Regions from separate parts of the Kitasatospora sp. NPDC059577 genome, predicted to be linked through region 1. Evidence: riboswitches for the same ligand, from Rfam matches in the RefSeq annotation. Region 1 holds a riboswitch; each other region holds the start of a gene.
The links. Region 1 has a riboswitch for cyclic di-AMP ahead of ACFV0O_RS38910 (transglycosylase family protein). Riboswitches for the same ligand answer to the same signal wherever they lie in the genome.

Region 1 (4,181 bases):
CGGGCTGGGCCCCGGGTGCTCAGGCCGCCCGGGCGGCGGTCTCGACCGGGTGCCGCTGCGGCGGGACGAGTTCCCCGATGGCCTCGCCGACGAGGACGACGAGTTCGGCGAGCCGTTCCAGGTCGAGGTGGTCGGGCAGGTCGGCGAGGGAGACGATGCGCTCGCCGTCCGGGCCCGCGACGGCGAAGAGGTCGATCGGTCCGAGGTGCTTCTCGGCGGTGTCGACGAGGGCGGCGACGTCGCTGGGGCGGCGGATGTCGCCGGACACGCCGACGACGGGGCAGCCCGTCCGGTCGAGTTCGGCGGCGAGGTCCTCGGCGATGCCGACGTGCTGGTCGGCGATCAGCATTCCGGCGGCGCCGGCCGCGGCGAACCGGCGGGCGAGGTCGGCGCCCGACCCGCCGTCGAGTACCGCGATGACGACGACTGACCCGCTGACCCGCATGGCCTGCTCCTCCCTGTGGGCGACACCGCACCGGCGCCCACGCGTACTGCGGAGGATCGTAGGCAGTTCCTGACCCTCCGCAACAGGGATTACCCCTCAGGTGACCAGGCTCACGCCCGCCGTCCGGCCAAGAGCTTTCCAAGAGCTGTCCACGGACCGTCCACGGGTCGTCCACGGAGCGTTGGCGCGCCCGTCGCACGCCGTTGTCGGGGGAGTCGCGCGCCGTCGGCGGAAGGTGGCGCGCACCCACCGGATACGGTCGTCCCATGCCAGCTCAGCCCGACTCCGCCCGGTCCGCCGCAGTGCCGTCCGACGACCCCGCCCGGCCCGCGGGAGCGCGGCCCGACGCCGCCGCTCCGCAGCTGTTCACCTGGGAGTTCGCCGCCGACCCGTACCCCGCCTACGCGTGGCTGCGCGAGCACGCCCCGGTGCACCGCACGACGCTGCCGAGCGGTGTCGAGGCCTGGCTGGTGACGAGGTACGCGGACGCCCGGCAGGCGCTCGCGGACGGCCGGTTGTCGAAGAACCCGGCGCACCACAGCGAGCAGGCGCACCGCACCGGCCGGGTGGGCATCCCGGGGGAGCGGCAGGCGGACCTGATGACGCACCTGCTGAACATCGACCCGCCGGACCACACCCGGCTGCGCCGACTGGTGTCGAAGGCGTTCACCCCGCGCCGGGTGGCCGAGTTCGAGCCGCGGGTGCAGCAGCTCACCGACCGGCTGATCGACGGCTTCGCGCAGCGCGGTTCGGCGGACCTGATCCACGAGTTCGCCTTCCCGCTCCCCATCTACGCGATCTGCGACATGCTGGGCGTGCCGGCCGAGGACCAGGACGACTTCCGCGACTGGGCGGGGATGATGATCCGGCACGGGGGTGGTCAACGCGGCGGCGTGGGCCGGGCGGTGAAGCGGATGCGGGCGTACCTGCTGGAGCTGATCCACCGCAAGCGGGCGGACCTCGGTGACGACCTGATCTCGGGTCTGATCCGGGCGAGCGACCACGGTGAGCACCTGACCGAGAACGAGGCCGCGGCGATGGCCTTCATCCTCCTCTTCGCGGGCTTCGAGACGACCGTGAACCTCATCGGCAACGGGACGTACGCGCTGCTGCGCAACCCGGAGCAGCGCCGGTCGCTGCAGGAGTCGGTGGCGCGCGGGGAGAGCGCGCTGCTGGAGACGGGGATCGAGGAACTCCTGCGCTACGACGGGCCGGTGGAGCTGGCGACCTGGCGGTTCGCGACGCGGCCGCTGACCATCGGCGGGGTGGACATCCCGGTGGGTGATCCGGTGCTGGTGGTGCTGGCCGCCGCGGACCGCGATCCGGCCCGGTTCTCGGACGAGAACACCCTGGACCTGGCCCGGAAGGACAATCCCCACCTGGGGTTCGGGCACGGCATCCACTACTGCATCGGCGCTCCGCTGGCCCGTCTGGAGGGGCGTGCCGCGCTGGCGACGCTGCTTTCCCGGCTGCCGGATCTGCAACTCGCGGAAAGTCCGGAGAATCTGCGGTGGCGCGGTGGCCTGATCATGCGTGGTCTGCGGGAACTCCCGGTCGAATTCAGTCCGGAGAGCCGCTCCCCGCACACGCCTCCGCACTCCCCTTACGCGCCTCCGACAAACTGACACAAGGTGACGAAACGGCGGGCGATGCACTGACGGGGCGTCGCCCGACGTCCTTCCGGCGGGGTGTGAACGGCCATCAAACCAGACATGGCGGCGCCGTTGGTAGGCGATCGGACACGTGCCGTAATTTCTGTGTGATATCGGTGATATGAGCTTGTGATCGGTCTGAGGATCTGTCTAGTCTCCCTGGAGTTCGCAGCTGCGGACCTCGTGCGCGGAACGCCGAATCCTGCCCGCCGCGCCACGGGAAACCGACCAGACCCTGGGCAGGGGCGGGGGAACCAGGTTTGTTGCCGTCCCCACGGCTTGGGGTGAAGCCGCCCGCGCGGAATCGTCCGCGCACGGCGGCCGGGCCACCTCCCGGTCCGAACCCGACAGCTCACCTCGCAGGCGTGCGGAGAGGGACCTCCTCATGCTGTTCGTTGGATCCGGCCGCCACCGTCGTCGCACTCAGACCGAGAAGGCCATCGCCGTCGCCGGTGTGGCCGGCGTCGGACTCGCGATGCCGCTCCTCACCGCCACCGGCGCCTCCGCCGCCCCCGCCTCCACCTGGGACTCCGTCGCCCAGTGCGAGAGCGGCGGCAACTGGAGCATCAACACCGGCAACGGCTTCTACGGCGGCCTGCAGTTCACCTCCAGCACGTGGAAGGCGTACGGCGGCACCGCCTACGCGCCGCAGGCCAACCAGGCCAGCAAGGGGCAGCAGATCTCGGTCGCCGAGAAGGTGCTCGCCGCGCAGGGCCCGGGCGCCTGGCCGGTCTGCTCCGTCAAGGCCGGTCTGAGCAAGGGCGGCGCCCCGGCGTCCGTCGACACCTCCTCGGACGCCAAGCCGCAGTCCGCCCCGCAGCAGCAGACGCCCAAGCGCCAGGCCCAGAAGCCGGTCGAGAAGCCGGTGCAGACGCCCGCGCAGAAGCCGGTCGAGAAGCCCGCGCAGAAGCAGGCCCCGAAGCACGCCGCGCCCGACCGGGCCGAGAAGCCCGTCGACCAGTCGGCGCAGCAGTACGCCCCCAAGCACGCGGCCCCGCGCGCCGCCCAGCCGGCCCCGGCCGCGCAGACCGGCCACGACTACACCGTCCGCTCCGGTGACACCCTGTCGTCGATCGCCACCGCCCAGGGCGTGTCCGGTGGCTGGCACGCGCTCTACGACGGCAACCGCGGCACGGTCGGCGGCGACCCGGACCTGATCATGCCCGGCCAGGTCCTGCACCTCGGCTGAGCCCGTCCGCACCGGCACCGGCCCGGTATCGGGGTACGAAGAGGGGGTCGGCGCCGCCGGCCCCCTTCGTCCGCATTCGCCCGGTCCGGTGGGACAAGCTGGGACAAGCAGGTGAACTACCGGTGGGTAGTGGGGCCACACGCTGAGACGGGACCGAGGCCGACGTGGTCCCGGGAGCCCGGGCGGTTAGGCTCTGGTCCGTAACGACTCCGCAATCGTCCCGCTGACAGCGCCACCGTCAGCCGGACCCTGCTTCCGCAAGGAGATGCCTCGTGCCGTCCATCGATGTCGTCGTAGCCCGTGAGATCCTCGACTCCCGCGGCAACCCCACGGTCGAGGTCGAGGTCGGCCTCGACGACGGCAGCACGGGTCGTGCCGCTGTCCCCTCGGGTGCCTCCACCGGCGCCTTCGAGGCGCTGGAGCTGCGCGACGGTGACAAGAACCGCTACTTCGGCAAGGGCGTGGAGAAGGCCGTCCTGGCCGTCATCGAGCAGATCGGCCCGGAGCTGGTCGGCTACGACGCCACCGAGCAGCGCCTGATCGACCAGGCCATGCTGGACCTGGACGCCACCCCGGACAAGTCCTCGCTCGGCGCGAACGCCATCCTGGGCGTCTCGCTGGCCGTGGCGCACGCCGCCTCCGAGGCCAGCGACCTGCCGCTGTTCCGCTACCTGGGCGGCCCGAACGCGCACGTCCTGCCGGTTCCGATGATGAACATCCTCAACGGCGGCTCGCACGCGGACTCCAACGTCGACATCCAGGAGTTCATGATCGCCCCGATCGGCGCGGAGTCCTTCTCCGAGGCCGTCCGCTGGGGCGTCGAGGTCTACCACACCCTCAAGGGCGTGCTGAAGGAGCGCGGCCTGTCCACCGGCCTCGGCGACGAGGGCGGTTT
Region 2 (4,181 bases), on a different contig from region 1:
CCGCCTACCCCGAGGCCGCCAAGTACGCGCCGGGCGACATCCTCTGAGGTGCCGCATCCGTTGACGCGCCGCTGATGTGACGCAGCGTCAGCTCTCGGGCGAGGGCCCTGCCGCCGGACCGGTGGCAGGGCCCTCGTGCGTGCGGACGTGGCCCGGGTCGAGCGGCGGGGTGGTGCCGCAGTTCCACTCGCAGTCCGGCTCGGCCACCGGGTGGTCCTCGGGGTCGAGCACGTTGCCGCGGACGGTGGCGAAGGCGATCAGCCCGCCGCCGACCAGCAGGCCCGCGCAGATCAGCATCGCGGTGTGGAAGGCGGCGTCGACCTCGGCCGGCACCCGGTAGGCGTCGCCGCTCAGCCCGGCCAGCGCCGGTAGTGCGGCCACCGCGAGCAGACCGGCCGCCCGGGCGGCGGCGTTGTTGACCCCGCTCGCGATGCCCGCGTGCCGGACCTCGACGGCGGCCAGCACGGTGGCCGTCAGCGGTGCGACCAGCAGGGTCATCCCGCAGCCCATCACCGTGACGGCGGGCAGCACGTCCGTCCAGTAGGAGGAGTCGGCGCCGATCCGCAGCATCAGCAGCACGCCGGCGGCGCACAGCAGCGGGCCGACGGTGAGCGGGATCCGCGGGCCGATCCGCTTCCCCAGGCGCCCGGCGCGCGCCGACAGCGCCAGCATCAGCACGGTGATCGGCACCAGCGCGAAGCCGGAGACCAGCGGGGAGAACCCGGCGACGATCTGCAACTGCACCACCAGCAGGAAGAAGACGCCGCTGAACGCCGCGTACACGCAGAGGGTGACCAGGTTCACGGCGGTGAACAGCCGGGAGGAGAACAGGCCGAGCGGCAGCATCGGCACGGGCGTGCGGCGTTCGACGACCACGAAGGCGGCGCCGAGCACCACGCCGAGCACGCCGCTGATCCAGACCGCGGCGGACACGCCCTCGCCGGCGGCGGTCAGGGCGTAGGTGATCGCGCCGAGGGCGAGCGCGGCGAGGACCGCGCCGAGCGCGTCGAAGCGGCCGGAGGCGCTCTCGTCCCGGCTCTCCGGCACGGACCGGGTGGAGACCGCGATCACGGCCGCCGCGAGCGGCAGGTTCAGCAGGAAGATCCAGCGCCAGCCGGGGCCGTCCACCAGCCAGCCGCCGAGGAAGGGGCCGACCGCGGCCGACACCCCGCCGAGGCCGGACCAGAGGCCGACCGCCGTCGAGCGGTCGTCGGGGTGGAAGACCGCCTGGAGCATGGCGAGCGAGCCGGGGGTGAGCAGCGCCCCGCCGATGCCCTGGACGGCGCGGGCGGCGATCAGCACCTGGATGTTCGGTGCGACGGCGCAGGCCGCGGAGGCGACGGCGAACCAGACCACGCCGATCAGGAAGACCCGGCGCCTGCCGTACCGGTCGCCGAGCGCGCCGCCGAGCAGGATCAGGCCCGCCAGGGTGAGCAGATAGGAGTTCAGCGTCCATTGCAGGGACGCCAGGGAGGCGCCGAGGTCGGCGCCGATCCGGGGCAGGGCGACGTTCACCACGGTGCCGTCGAGCATCGCCATGCTGGAGCCGAGCACCGTCGCCAGTAGTACCCAGCGACCCTGCGCGGTGCCCAGGCGCAGGGTGCCGGCCTCGGAGGTGGCCACGGCCCGATCCTCCGCCCCGTGGGGCGTACGTGACAAGGCTCACCGGTGGTGTGTCGGCGGCGGGGGCGCTGTGTGAGCGGTCGGCTGCGCGCTGTGGCCGACTTCGGCGCAGGGTCGCGGATCAGTGGCTCGGGGTGAATGGATGGTGTACGCACCGTGCTGGGGATCATTCGGAGGGTCACCGCACCCAGGAGGGATCGTTGCGGCTTCAAGAGATCGACATTGCTTCACCCGAACGGATGGGTTTTAGTTCAGCGACCGCCCGGCCAGTCCGGACGGATCCGCCGGGTGGAACGCCGAGTCCTGCCGCTGCCCGGTGGTTCGATCTGAACTCTGTACGGCAGGAGCGGGGGACCCACAGGTAAGTCGCCGGACCGGAGTTCGCGCTTTTCGGAGCGCGGGCGTCCAGGGCCGGCTCGGGGTGAAGCCGCACATGCGGCCGGGCAACTCCAGCCCGAACCCGACAGCTCACCTCGCAGGCGTCGGAGAGGAAACTTCCATGCCTGCTCAGGCTCGTCGTATCGTCCTGCCCCGCGCCGCCCGCATCGGCATCGCCACTGCCGTCACCGGTGTCTCCTTCGCCCTCCCGCTCGTCACCGCGATGAGCGCCCAGGCCCACACCGCCCCCGCTGCCCCGGCCGCGCCCGCCGCCGTGGCGCCTGTCGCCGCCGCCAAGCCGGCCGAGAAGGCCGCTCCGGCTGCTCCGGCCGCCGCGGCCGCCACGTCCGAGAGCTACCGCGTCGTCAGTGGTGACACCCTGTCCAAGATTGCCGACGTCAAGAACGTCGAGGGTGGCTGGCACGCGCTGTACGAGCAGAACCGCTCGGTCGTCGGCGCCAACCCGAACCTGATCTTCCCGGGTCAGCAGCTCACCCTCGCCGGCCACGCCGCCGCGCCGTCCGCGGACGCCGCCCCGGCCAAGCCGGCCGCCCCGGTGGCCCCGGTTGCCCCCGTGAAGCCGCAGACCCAGGTCAAGGTCACGACCGAGGCCGCCAAGCCCGCCGCCCCGGTGCAGACCCAGGTTCAGACCGCCGCTCCGGCCAAGGCCGTGACCGCCGCTCCGGTCGCCGCCACCTCCGGCTTCGTCGCGCCGCTGGCCAACCCGGTGCTGGGCGAGGCCTACGGTGTGGCCGGCTCGATGTGGGCCTCCGGCCACCACACCGGCCAGGACTTCGTCGCCTCCACCGGTACCCCGCTGCGCGCCGTCGCCAACGGCGTCGTGGTCAAGGCCGGCAACGGCGGCGCCTACGGCAACGAGGTCGAGATCAAGCTCGCCGACGGCCACTACGCCCAGTACGCGCACCTCTCGGTGATCGGCGTGAAGATCGGTCAGACCGTCACCGTCGGCCAGCAGATCGGCCTCTCCGGCGCCACCGGCAACGTGACCGGCCCGCACCTGCACTTCGAGATCCGCACCGGCTCGGAGTACGGCTCGGACATCAACCCGGTCACCTACCTGCGCGCGCACGGCGTCGCGCTCTGACCCTCCGGGGATCAGGTCCAGGGTTTCAGGAACCACCACTGCCGCGGAGCGAATCGGTCCTCCGGGATGGTCATGTCGGGTGACCGCTCGACCGGATGATCGCCGTGCAGTGGACATGGGCGCGGGACACGCCCAGGCCGGCCCGGCTCGCGGGATTCACCTCCCTCGCGAGCCGGGCCGGCCGCTGCCGTTTCCGGGCGGGACGTTTCCGGGGCGCGACGTTCCGGGTGCGTGACCTTCCGGGAGGCGGGGCGGCAGGGGCGCGGGGCGGTTCGATGCGGGGCGGGCCGGTGTCGGGGCTGGCGGCGTCGGCGGTTCGTGCGCGGGCGGTGGGTCAGCCGGGGATCGCGGGTGGGCGACGGGTCTGCCGAACGCGCCGGAACGGGTAGGGAGTTCGGGGGTCCGGCGGCCGGGCTCGGGCGGTTCCGCGTCGTCGGGCGAGGGTCGTCGGGCGAGGGTCGTCGGACGAGGGCGGTTCCGCGTCGTCGGGCGAGGGTCGTCGGGTGAGGGGGAGCGGGCCGGCTTCGTCGGGCGAGCGGTGACGGGGTGTCGGTCAGCCGCGGTGGGCCGGCAGGCCGTACTGGGCGGCGGCCAGCAGGTCGTGCATCCGGTGGCCGAAGTCCTCGGTGTCGCAGGCCGGTTCGGGGAAGACCAGGCGGACGTCGCGGTGGCCGTCGGGGTGGTCCAGGCGCAGCACCAGGCCGTGGCGGTCCAGGGCGAGCGGGCGGACGTCCGGGTTCCGGGCGAGCAGCACGGGGTCGAGGAGGCGGGTGAGGACCTCGATCGCGTCGGCGTGGTCGTCCGCGAAGTGGGTGAGCATCGCGGCCTCGTGGCGGGCCATCGGGTCGGGGCCGGCGAGGGAGAGGTCGGCGGCGGTGACCGCTCCGGTGCCGTACGGGGTGGCGAGGACGGCGTGGGCGACGTCCACGCGCAGGTGGACGCTGAGGCCGTCGTCGGCGAGGTGCGCCAGTCGCAGCCGGCCGGCCAGGGTGAGCCGGCCGCGGACGCGGTCCCGGACGGCGACGGGGGAGACGTCGGTGACGTCGAGGACGACGGGGAGGCCGTCGGTGGCGTG
Region 3 (4,181 bases), on a different contig from region 1:
GGTGGGGGGAACCGGGGTCGACTCCTCGGATGTCCCCAGCGGAGGGGGCTGGAGTTCGAGGCGTGGGAGCAAGTAGGACATGGGTCTGACGAGCCACAAGGTGCTGGCGCTGACCGTATTGATCGCCGTAGTGGTGATGGGGGGAACGGTCTGGCTTTGGCCGAGACTGGCGGGGAAGACCTGGCAGGCGGTGTTGGGCCGGATCGGTGCGCTGCTCGCCTCCCAGCTCGCCGTCCTCGCGGCGCTCGGGCTGGTGGCGAACAGCTACTTCGCCTTCTACAGCAGTTGGGACGACCTGCTGGGCACCGGGGACACCGGCCCGGTGGTGATCCACAACAAGGCGGACGCCTCCGGGCGGCTCCTGGTGGAGACGATCGGCCACGCCTCGGTCAAGGGCGGCGGCGCGATGGGCCGCGAGCCCGGCCAGTCGGGCGAGATCCGCAAGGTCCGGATCGACGGCGCGGTCAGCCGGCTCTCCACCGAGGGCTACGTCTACCTGCCCCCGCAGTACTTCCAGCCGGAGTACGCGCAGAAGCAGTTCCCCGCCGTGATCGTCAGCACCGGCTTCCCCGGGATCGCCGAGAACCTGATCACCCGGTTCAACTACCCGGGTGCGGCGCTCAAGCTGCTGCAGGAGGGCCGGATGCAGCCGACCGTCATGGTCCTGGTGCGCCCCTCGCCCGCTCTGCCGCAGGACACCGAGTGCGAGGACGTCCCGAACGGACCGCAGTCCGACACGTACTTCACCAAGGACGTGCCCTCGGCGATCCAGGCCAGCTTCCGGGTCTCCTCCGACCCGCAGGCCTGGGCCTTCATGGGCAACTCGACCGGCGGCTACTGCGCGCTCAAGCTGGCCATGCGCCACCCGGACGTCTTCCCGACGGCCGTCGCACTCTCCGCCTACTACGACGCCGCCGACGACCCGACCACCGGTGACCTGTTCGGCGGCAGCAAGCAGCGCCGCGACGAGGCCAACCTGATGTGGCGGCTGAAGAACCTGCCGCAGCCGAACGTGTCCGTGCTGCTGGCCGGCACCAAGCGGGGCGACGGCGACTACCGGCGGGAGACCGAGGCCTTCGTCGAGTCGGTGCGGAGCCCGATGAAGGTCTCCTACAGCATGCTCGAGAACGGCGGCCACAACTTCGAGACCTGGAGCGCGCTGCTGCCGTCCTCGCTGGAGTGGCTGTCCCAGCACCTCAGGGTGCCGAACCCGACCGCCTGACGGCCGGACTACCGAACGGCCGAACCACCGAACCCCCGGAGCCACGGCCCCGGGGGTTCTGTCGTCGCGCGGTCGTCGCGCGGCTCAGGCCACCCGCTCCAGCGTCCCGGTGTGCAACTGCCCGACCCGGCCGCCCTCGCCCTCGAAGGTCCAGAAGGCCCGCACCGTCAGCTTGTTGAGGTCCATCACGTGGCTGACGGTGATCCCGCTCTGCTCCGTCCAGCTGACGAAGTAGATCTCCGGTGCGACCTCGGCGACGTGCAGCCGCACGTCCTCCCACTGGCCCGCGGACTCGCCGAGACCCTCCCAGCGCAGCCGCGTGCCGTCGGCCGAGTAGGTGTTGCGGAAGGCCGCGCCGGTGTCGGCCCGGAAGACGTAGGTACGGCCGGCGAAGGCGGGCGGGGACGCGGTCATGGTGGGGCGGCTCCTCGTTTCGTGGTGGAGGCGGTCTTGTGCACGGCGGAACATCTCGGAACTCCAATTTATCCGACCGGGTGCACTCGGTCAGATCTTTGCCGCGGTCGGGATCACCGACGCGCCGCCGGCCGGGGCCCGGGGTCCGGGGTCCGGGGGCCGGGGCTCGGAGCTCACCCGGGCGCCGGGCGCCACACCCGAGTCGGCGCCCAGCTCGCCCGACCGGCCCGTCCGAGCCGCCCTGTCCGAGCCGCCCCGCCCCCGGCGTCGGGCCGGGCGCCCCGCAGGTCATCTGCGGATCATCCCGCCGGGCAGGAATATTGATCAACTCGGCCGCCACGCAGCGTCGTTGATCGACACCGCTGTGACCTGCGCGACAACCGGCCCGGGGGAGTTGTCCGTTCACGTACGGCCTGCCTAGCCTGCAACGGTCGTCCGCCGTCGCGGACCCCGCCGCCGGGACGCCGAGTCCCGTCCACCCGCCGGCGGGTCACCGAGCACCACAGCGGACGGGAGCGGGGGAACCAAGGTCGGCGCCCGGCCCGTGCGCTCGCGCACACAGGTCGAGGCTAGGGGTGAAGCCGCGCCACAGGCGGCCGGGCAACTGCAGCCCGAACCCGACAGCTCACCTCGCAGGCGTCGCAGAGGTCGCCCATGCCCCAGCCTGCCGCCCGGCGCAGCGCGCCGCGCCACGCCCGTCCCTCCCGCCGCGGTCGCAACGCCGCCTTCGCCGCCACCGGGGCGCTCGCGATCAGCGGCGCCGGCCTGCTCGGACTGCCGTCCGTCGCCGGTGCCCAGGCCGCCACCGCGCCGACCGTCACCCAGGACCGCCTCGCCCCCGCCGCCATGGTCGCGGGCAAGGCCTCCACCGCCTCGCTGAGCCTGCACTCCTCGGCCTGCTTCACCGCGAAGACGGTGGGGGTGGGCGTGCGCGACGCGGGCGGCACCAACCTGGACTTCCCCGGCAACGCCTCCAACGTGCAGATCTGCCCGAGCGGCGTGAACTTCACCAGCGGCGCCCGCACCCTGCCCGCCGGCACGTACAGCCAGTTCGGCTTCTGGCAGGACGTGGCCGGTGCCTGGCACAACCTGCCCGCGCAGCAGCTGGTGGTCTCGGCCACCGGCACCACCGCGCCGACCCCGGCGCCGACGGCCACCCCGAAGCCGACGGCCGCCCCTTCCCCGAGCGCCACCCCCACTCCGAGCGCCACCGCCACCCCGACCGCCCCGGCACCGTCCACCTCGGCCCCGTCGTCCCCGGCCCCGTCGTCCCCGGTCGCCGGCAAGTCGCTGACCTGGTCCGACGAGTTCAACGGCTCGATCTCCTGGGGCCAGCGCTGGGTCGGCGACAAGAGCACCGCCTACAAGTACGGGAACCACAACCCGGACGACAACAAGCTGGACTGGCTGAACAAGAACAACGTCAGCGTCGCCAACGGGGTCGCCACCTTCACCGCCACCCCCGGCGGCCCGGCCCTGGAGAACGGCAAGCAGTCCTGGAACACCGGCTTCCTGACCACCGAGGGCTCCAGCGAGGGCTTCCAGGTCAAGACCGGCGACTACGCCGAGACCCGGGTCAAGCTGCCCGCCGGCACCGGCGCCTGGCCGGCCCTGTGGACCTGGAAGAACGGCAACGGGGAGGTCGACTCCTTCGAGTACCACCCCGACAACCCGAACCTGCTGGAGCTGACCAACCACGTCAACCCCGGCAACGGCACGTACTACACCGACGCGAGCGCGATCGCGAAGGACCAGTGGGTCACCATCGGTACCTACTACGGCGCCAACTCGGTGGACTGGTACGTCAACGGCGTCAAGGTCTTCTCGGACGGCAAGGGCGTCGGCGCCAACTGGTCGGCGTACCTGATCCTCAACCTCTCCCTGAGCGCGGGGCAGTACCACCCCGCGCCGCAGGGCACCGCCCCGATCACCATGGCGGCGGACTACGTCCGCGTCTACCGCTGACGGGTAACCCGTAGGACCGTCCCACCGGGCGCCGGAGGCCGGCAGCCGCTCGCCGGCGCCCGGTGCCCGGTGGGACACCGCGGCTCAGGCGTCGCCGGACGTCTCGACGACCTTGATCTCGTACGGCTGCCGGTGGTTCTTCCCGAACGGGTCGTCCGCGCTGCGCACCGCGACCGACCCGCCCTCCAGGAGCCCGAGCGGCACAGCGGGGGAGAGCCGGACCGGGACGAGGGCCGTCGCGCTGCGCCCCTCCTTCAGGCCGGGACCGAACACGCAGCTGACCTGCCGGCCGAGCGCCACGACCTGGCAGTCCTCGGGGAAGTACGGGCCCTCCGCGGTCACCCCTTCCGGAAGGGTGACGGTGACCGTGAACGGGGACGCGGTGGTGTCCGGGCCGTAGTCGGCGACGAAGGCGTGGATCGTCGTCGTGCCGCCGGGCACCGCCGGATCCGGGTCGAGCCGGACCACCTCCAGGTGGGAGTGGGACGGCGCGGCGACCACGGCCGGCAGGGTGGACGCCTCGGGCGCGCCCGGCGCCGGGACCAGGGCCGGCAGGGTGGACGCCCCGGACGTGCCCGGC
Region 4 (4,181 bases), on a different contig from region 1:
GGTCGCCGAACAGCGCGTGCAGGGCGTCCACGTCGCCGTCGGTGTGGTGGTACTCGCGGATGGCCAGCCGGGGGCCGACGAGTCGTACGGGGACCATGGCTGCCGACCCTACCGGCCCCCGGCGACTACCGTTCGGACTATGAACGACGAAGACCTGCGGCTCGCCCCGCGCACCAGGGCCGCCGACCTGCTCGCCTGGGCGGCCGATCAGGGCCGCACGCCGGTGGCCGAGGGGCCGCTGCGCGCGGTGCTGGCGCTGCTGGAGCTGGGCGGGAGCAGGATGCACGACGGCTGGCCCGAACTGACCTCCGACGCGGTGGAGCACCTGCTGTACGAGCGGCTCCACCTGTACGTCCAACCCCTGCCCGAGGAGGACCCGCTCGCGTACGGCGACGCCGTCCGGCTGCTGATCGACCACCAGCGGGCGGCCCGGCGGCTCAACGCCAAGCGCCAGGAGCGGCTGCACGCGGAGGCCGAGTGGCAGGGCGAGGTCGCGGCCGGGCTGCTGCGCCGCGCCGACCTGGTGACCTGGCCCCGGCTGTACACACTGCTGCTGCACGCGTACGGGGTCGACGTCGCGGACGGGGCGGCGGTGCGGGACTGGCTGGCCGGTTTCGGGGAGCTCGCCGAGGAGGAACGGCTGGCCGCGTACGAGGCGCTGGCGCCGGCCGGCTGGCTGGACGAGCCGGACGAGCAGGGCTGGGGACCGGGCCGGGTGCTGTCGGTCGGCATGGCCACGGACGGCGCGCGGCGACTGCTGGAGCAGGGCCTGATGCGGCGCAGCTACCGCAACCTGGCCGAGCTGAACGCGCTCGGCCGACCGATGCCGGACGAACTGACCGGTGACTTCGGGCAGTTCGAGGAAGCGGCGGTCGACGCGGCGCTCGACCTGTTCGGGGTGTGGACGGTGCCGGGGCTGCCGCGGCTGCTGGTGGAGGAGTTCCCGGAGCTGGCGCCGGAGCCGGGCCCGGAGGAGATCGACGCGTACCTGGCGCAGCTGCCCGCGGAGGAGTGAGACGTCGTGACGGAGCCCCCGGTCGTCGCGTACGACCGGGGGCTCCGCGCTGCTTCGGGGGCTGCCCGGGGTGCTCCGGGGGCTCCGCGCGCTTCCGGGGCCCCGGCGGAGGGTCCGCTACGGGGTGAGGCCGCGCTGCTGGAGCCAGGGCTCGGGGTCGACCGGGGCGCCGCCGCCGGGGCGGACCTCCAGGTGCAGGTGCGGGCCGGTGACGTTGCCGGTGGCACCGACCTTGCCGATCTGCTGGCCCGAGGTGACCTGGCCGGCGCCCTTGATGATCGAGGAGAGGTGGCAGTACCAGATCTCGGTGCCGTCGGGCAGCGTCTCGACGATCCGGTAGCCGTAGGAGCCGGACCAGCCGGCCGAGGTGATGGTGCCCTGGCCGAGCGCGTACACCGCGGTGCCGGTGTCGGCGGCGAAGTCCAGGCCGGTGTGCACGTTGGCCCAGTAGCGGGCGCTCTGGCCGTAGTGGGCGGAGAGCCGGTAGTCCTTCACCGGCAGGGTGAGGGCGGCGGCGCGCTTGGCCTCGGCCTCCTTGGCGGCGGCCTTGGCCTCGGCTTCCTTGGCGGCGGCCTTGGCCTCGGCCTCCTGCGCGGCCTGCACGCGGGCGCCCTCCTCCGCGGCGGTGCGCTGGCTGTCGGCCTGCTGCTGGATGCGGGCGGCGAGCGCGAGGCCGGGGTCGGCGGAGAGGGCGACCGGGGTCTCGTCCGGGGCCTCGACGGCGGGGGCGGCGGCCGGGGTGGCCGAGGCGAAGCCGGTGGCGCCCAGGGTGGCGGCGACCGCGGTGACGCCGAGCAGCGGGGAGGCGCCGCGGGTCTGACGCGGCATCCGGTGCCGGTTGGTCTCGACCTCGGGGCCGAAGGCCTCGGGCGCGTCCGCGCCGGGGTGGTCGAGGAGCTGGGTACCGGCTGCGGGGCCGGCCGGGTGTGCCGGGGTGTGCGTCGACGCCACGGAGGCGCGCTCCTTTCCTTCCTTCGCGCCTACCGGGTTAGCTGACGGGTTCGGAGCAGGAAGGTCTCCTACGGCCGGGCCGGGGCCCCGCCGATTCACCCCAAGGAACGTGGTTCCCCGGCTCCCTGACCTGCCCGGAGGCCGGCCGACGGGATTAGGCGACGGCGCACGGTGCCGTCTGGGTACGGCGTTGACGACCGCGCTGCGTTATCAAACGTTAATCCTAGGGCGCTCCGATTCCAAGCCATCCGTCCGGGACGACCGCGGAGCGGATGATCGGACGTCAACGAACGACCCCTCATGCGAGCACCCCATCTGAGTACCCCTACTCATGTGCGGTCACACCGGGCGGCCGCATCCTGGCGCCATGAGCGCACCGATGCAGAACCGCACCACGGCCGCGTACTACGTCCAGGCCATCCTCTCCTTCGCCCTGTCGGGCACCGCCGTCGCGGTCGGGATCGCCTACCTGCCGGTCGGCGGGTGGACGCGGGCCTTCCTCGGGATCGGCCTCCTCTACACCGCCACCTCCGCGTTCACCCTGGCGAAGGTGGTCCGGGACCGGCACGAGTCGAACGAGATCGTCAGCCGGGTCGACCAGGCCCGGCTGGACAAGTTGCTCAGCGAGCACGACCCGTTCAGGGTCGAGGGGGCCTGAGGCGGGAGCGCCCGACCTCCTCCCGCGCCCGGACGCTTGACAGCTAAGGCTATTAGCCTTAGCTTTATGGCTATCGGCAGCACCGCCGATGCCCGCGACGGCGGACCGAGGAGGCCCACCATGAACGCCACCGACACCCCCGACACCCAGTACCTGGCCCTGCCTGGCGGGCGCATCGCCTTCGACGACACCCGGCAGGGCGACGGCACCCCCGTCGTCCTGCTCCCCGGCATGCTCGACAGCCGGGCCGCGTACCGGCACCTCCGCCCCCTGCTCGTCGCCGCCGGCCACCGGGTCGTCACCGTGGACCTGCGCGGCTTCGGCGAATCCTCCATCGCCTGGGACGACTACGGCCCGGCCGCCATCGCCGACGACGTCCTCGCCCTCCTCGACCACCTCGGCATCGAACGCGCCGTCCTCGCCGGGAACTCCTACACCGGCGCCACCGTCGTCAAGGCCGCCGGGGACGCGCCGGAGCGGGTCGCCGGAATCGTCCTGATCGACGCCTTCGTCGAGAACCCGCAGCCGGGCGCCCTCATGCGCGGCGCCCTGCGCCTGATGGGCGCGGCAATCGTCCACTGGCCCGCCTCCTGGGGCTTCTACCTGCGCCGGATGGCCTTCCCCGGCGCCAAGCCCGCCGACTTCGACGCGTACGTGAACGGGCTGGTCGCCGCCCTGCGCACCCCCGGCCGCAAGACCGCCACCCGCGGCTACGTCAGCGGGGACTCCGCGCCGGCCGGCTGGACCGCCGCAGTGCGGTGCCCGGCACTCGTGGTCATGGGCAGCAAGGACCCCGACTTCCCGAAGCCCGAACTCGTCGCCGACCGGCAGGTCGCGGCACTCGGCGCGCGGAAGGCGATGATCGAGGGATCCGGGCACTACCCGATGGCCGACGCCCCGCAGGCCACCGCGGACGCCCTGCTGCCCTTCCTCGCCGAACTCGCCTGACCGCCGGCGCCCGACGTTCCCCGCCGGCGCCCGACAGATTCCCCGCCCGACTCCCGTACGGAGAACCCGAAGCCATGCCCCGCGTAGGACTGACCCCCGACCAGGTCGTCGACCACGCCCTCGCCCTCATCGACGAACAGGGCACCGAAGCACTGACCCTGGCCGCGGTCGCCGCCCGCGCCGGGGTCGCCACCCCCTCCCTGTACAAGCACGTCAGCGGCGGCCTCGCCGAACTGCGGCGGATGATCGCCGTCCGGGTCACCGAGGAACTCGCCGACCGCCTCGCGGACGCCGCGGTCGGCCGCAGCGGCGACGACGCCGTGGCCGCCGTCCTGCGCGCCTACCACGCCTACGCCACCGAGCGCCCGCACCGCTACAACGCCCTCCCCCAGGCCCCGCAGCCCGACGACGACCTGGCCCGGGCCGCCACCCGGCTCGTCGGCGTGATCATCGCCGTCCTGCGGGAGTACGGCCTCGACGGCTCCGAGGCGATCCACGCCGCCCGCACCGTCCGCTCCCTCGCCCACGGCTTCGCCTCCCTCACCACCGCCGGTGCCTTCCGGCTCTCCGAGGACCTCGCCACCACCCAGGAGCGCCTCATCACCACCC

Region 2: linked by a shared signal. The riboswitch ahead of ACFV0O_RS33580 (peptidoglycan DD-metalloendopeptidase family protein) and the one ahead of ACFV0O_RS38910 (transglycosylase family protein) in region 1 are both predicted to bind cyclic di-AMP.
Region 3: linked by a shared signal. The riboswitch ahead of ACFV0O_RS12775 (hypothetical protein) and the one ahead of ACFV0O_RS38910 (transglycosylase family protein) in region 1 are both predicted to bind cyclic di-AMP.
Region 4: linked by a shared signal. The riboswitch ahead of ACFV0O_RS16530 (M23 family metallopeptidase) and the one ahead of ACFV0O_RS38910 (transglycosylase family protein) in region 1 are both predicted to bind cyclic di-AMP.

What each region holds. Positions count from the first base shown of each region.
Region 1 is NZ_JBHWBZ010000089.1:7,525-11,705, reverse strand. Features, by position in the region: gene ACFV0O_RS38920 (SDR family NAD(P)-dependent oxidoreductase) at 20-445, opposite strand; gene ACFV0O_RS38915 (cytochrome P450) at 712-2,070, shown strand; cyclic di-AMP (ydaO/yuaA leader) riboswitch at 2,314-2,477, shown strand; gene ACFV0O_RS38910 (transglycosylase family protein) at 2,483-3,286, shown strand; gene eno (phosphopyruvate hydratase) at 3,559-4,181, shown strand, end outside.
Region 2 is NZ_JBHWBZ010000061.1:24,719-28,899, forward strand. Features, by position in the region: gene purB (adenylosuccinate lyase) at 1-47, shown strand, start outside; gene ACFV0O_RS33575 (MFS transporter) at 88-1,623, opposite strand; cyclic di-AMP (ydaO/yuaA leader) riboswitch at 1,938-2,120, shown strand; gene ACFV0O_RS33580 (peptidoglycan DD-metalloendopeptidase family protein) at 2,123-3,106, shown strand; gene ACFV0O_RS33585 (DUF2470 domain-containing protein) at 3,660-4,181, opposite strand, start outside.
Region 3 is NZ_JBHWBZ010000011.1:129,593-133,773, forward strand. Features, by position in the region: gene ACFV0O_RS12765 (alpha/beta hydrolase) at 80-1,222, shown strand; gene ACFV0O_RS12770 (MoaF N-terminal domain-containing protein) at 1,307-1,636, opposite strand; cyclic di-AMP (ydaO/yuaA leader) riboswitch at 2,125-2,288, shown strand; gene ACFV0O_RS12775 (hypothetical protein) at 2,291-3,601, shown strand; gene ACFV0O_RS12780 (hypothetical protein) at 3,686-4,181, opposite strand, start outside.
Region 4 is NZ_JBHWBZ010000017.1:116,885-121,065, reverse strand. Features, by position in the region: gene ACFV0O_RS16540 (GNAT family N-acetyltransferase) at 1-97, opposite strand, end outside; gene ACFV0O_RS16535 (hypothetical protein) at 140-1,015, shown strand; gene ACFV0O_RS16530 (M23 family metallopeptidase) at 1,133-1,966, opposite strand; cyclic di-AMP (ydaO/yuaA leader) riboswitch at 1,979-2,137, opposite strand; gene ACFV0O_RS16525 (YiaA/YiaB family inner membrane protein) at 2,334-2,624, shown strand; gene ACFV0O_RS16520 (alpha/beta fold hydrolase) at 2,691-3,572, shown strand; gene ACFV0O_RS16515 (TetR/AcrR family transcriptional regulator) at 3,647-4,181, shown strand, end outside.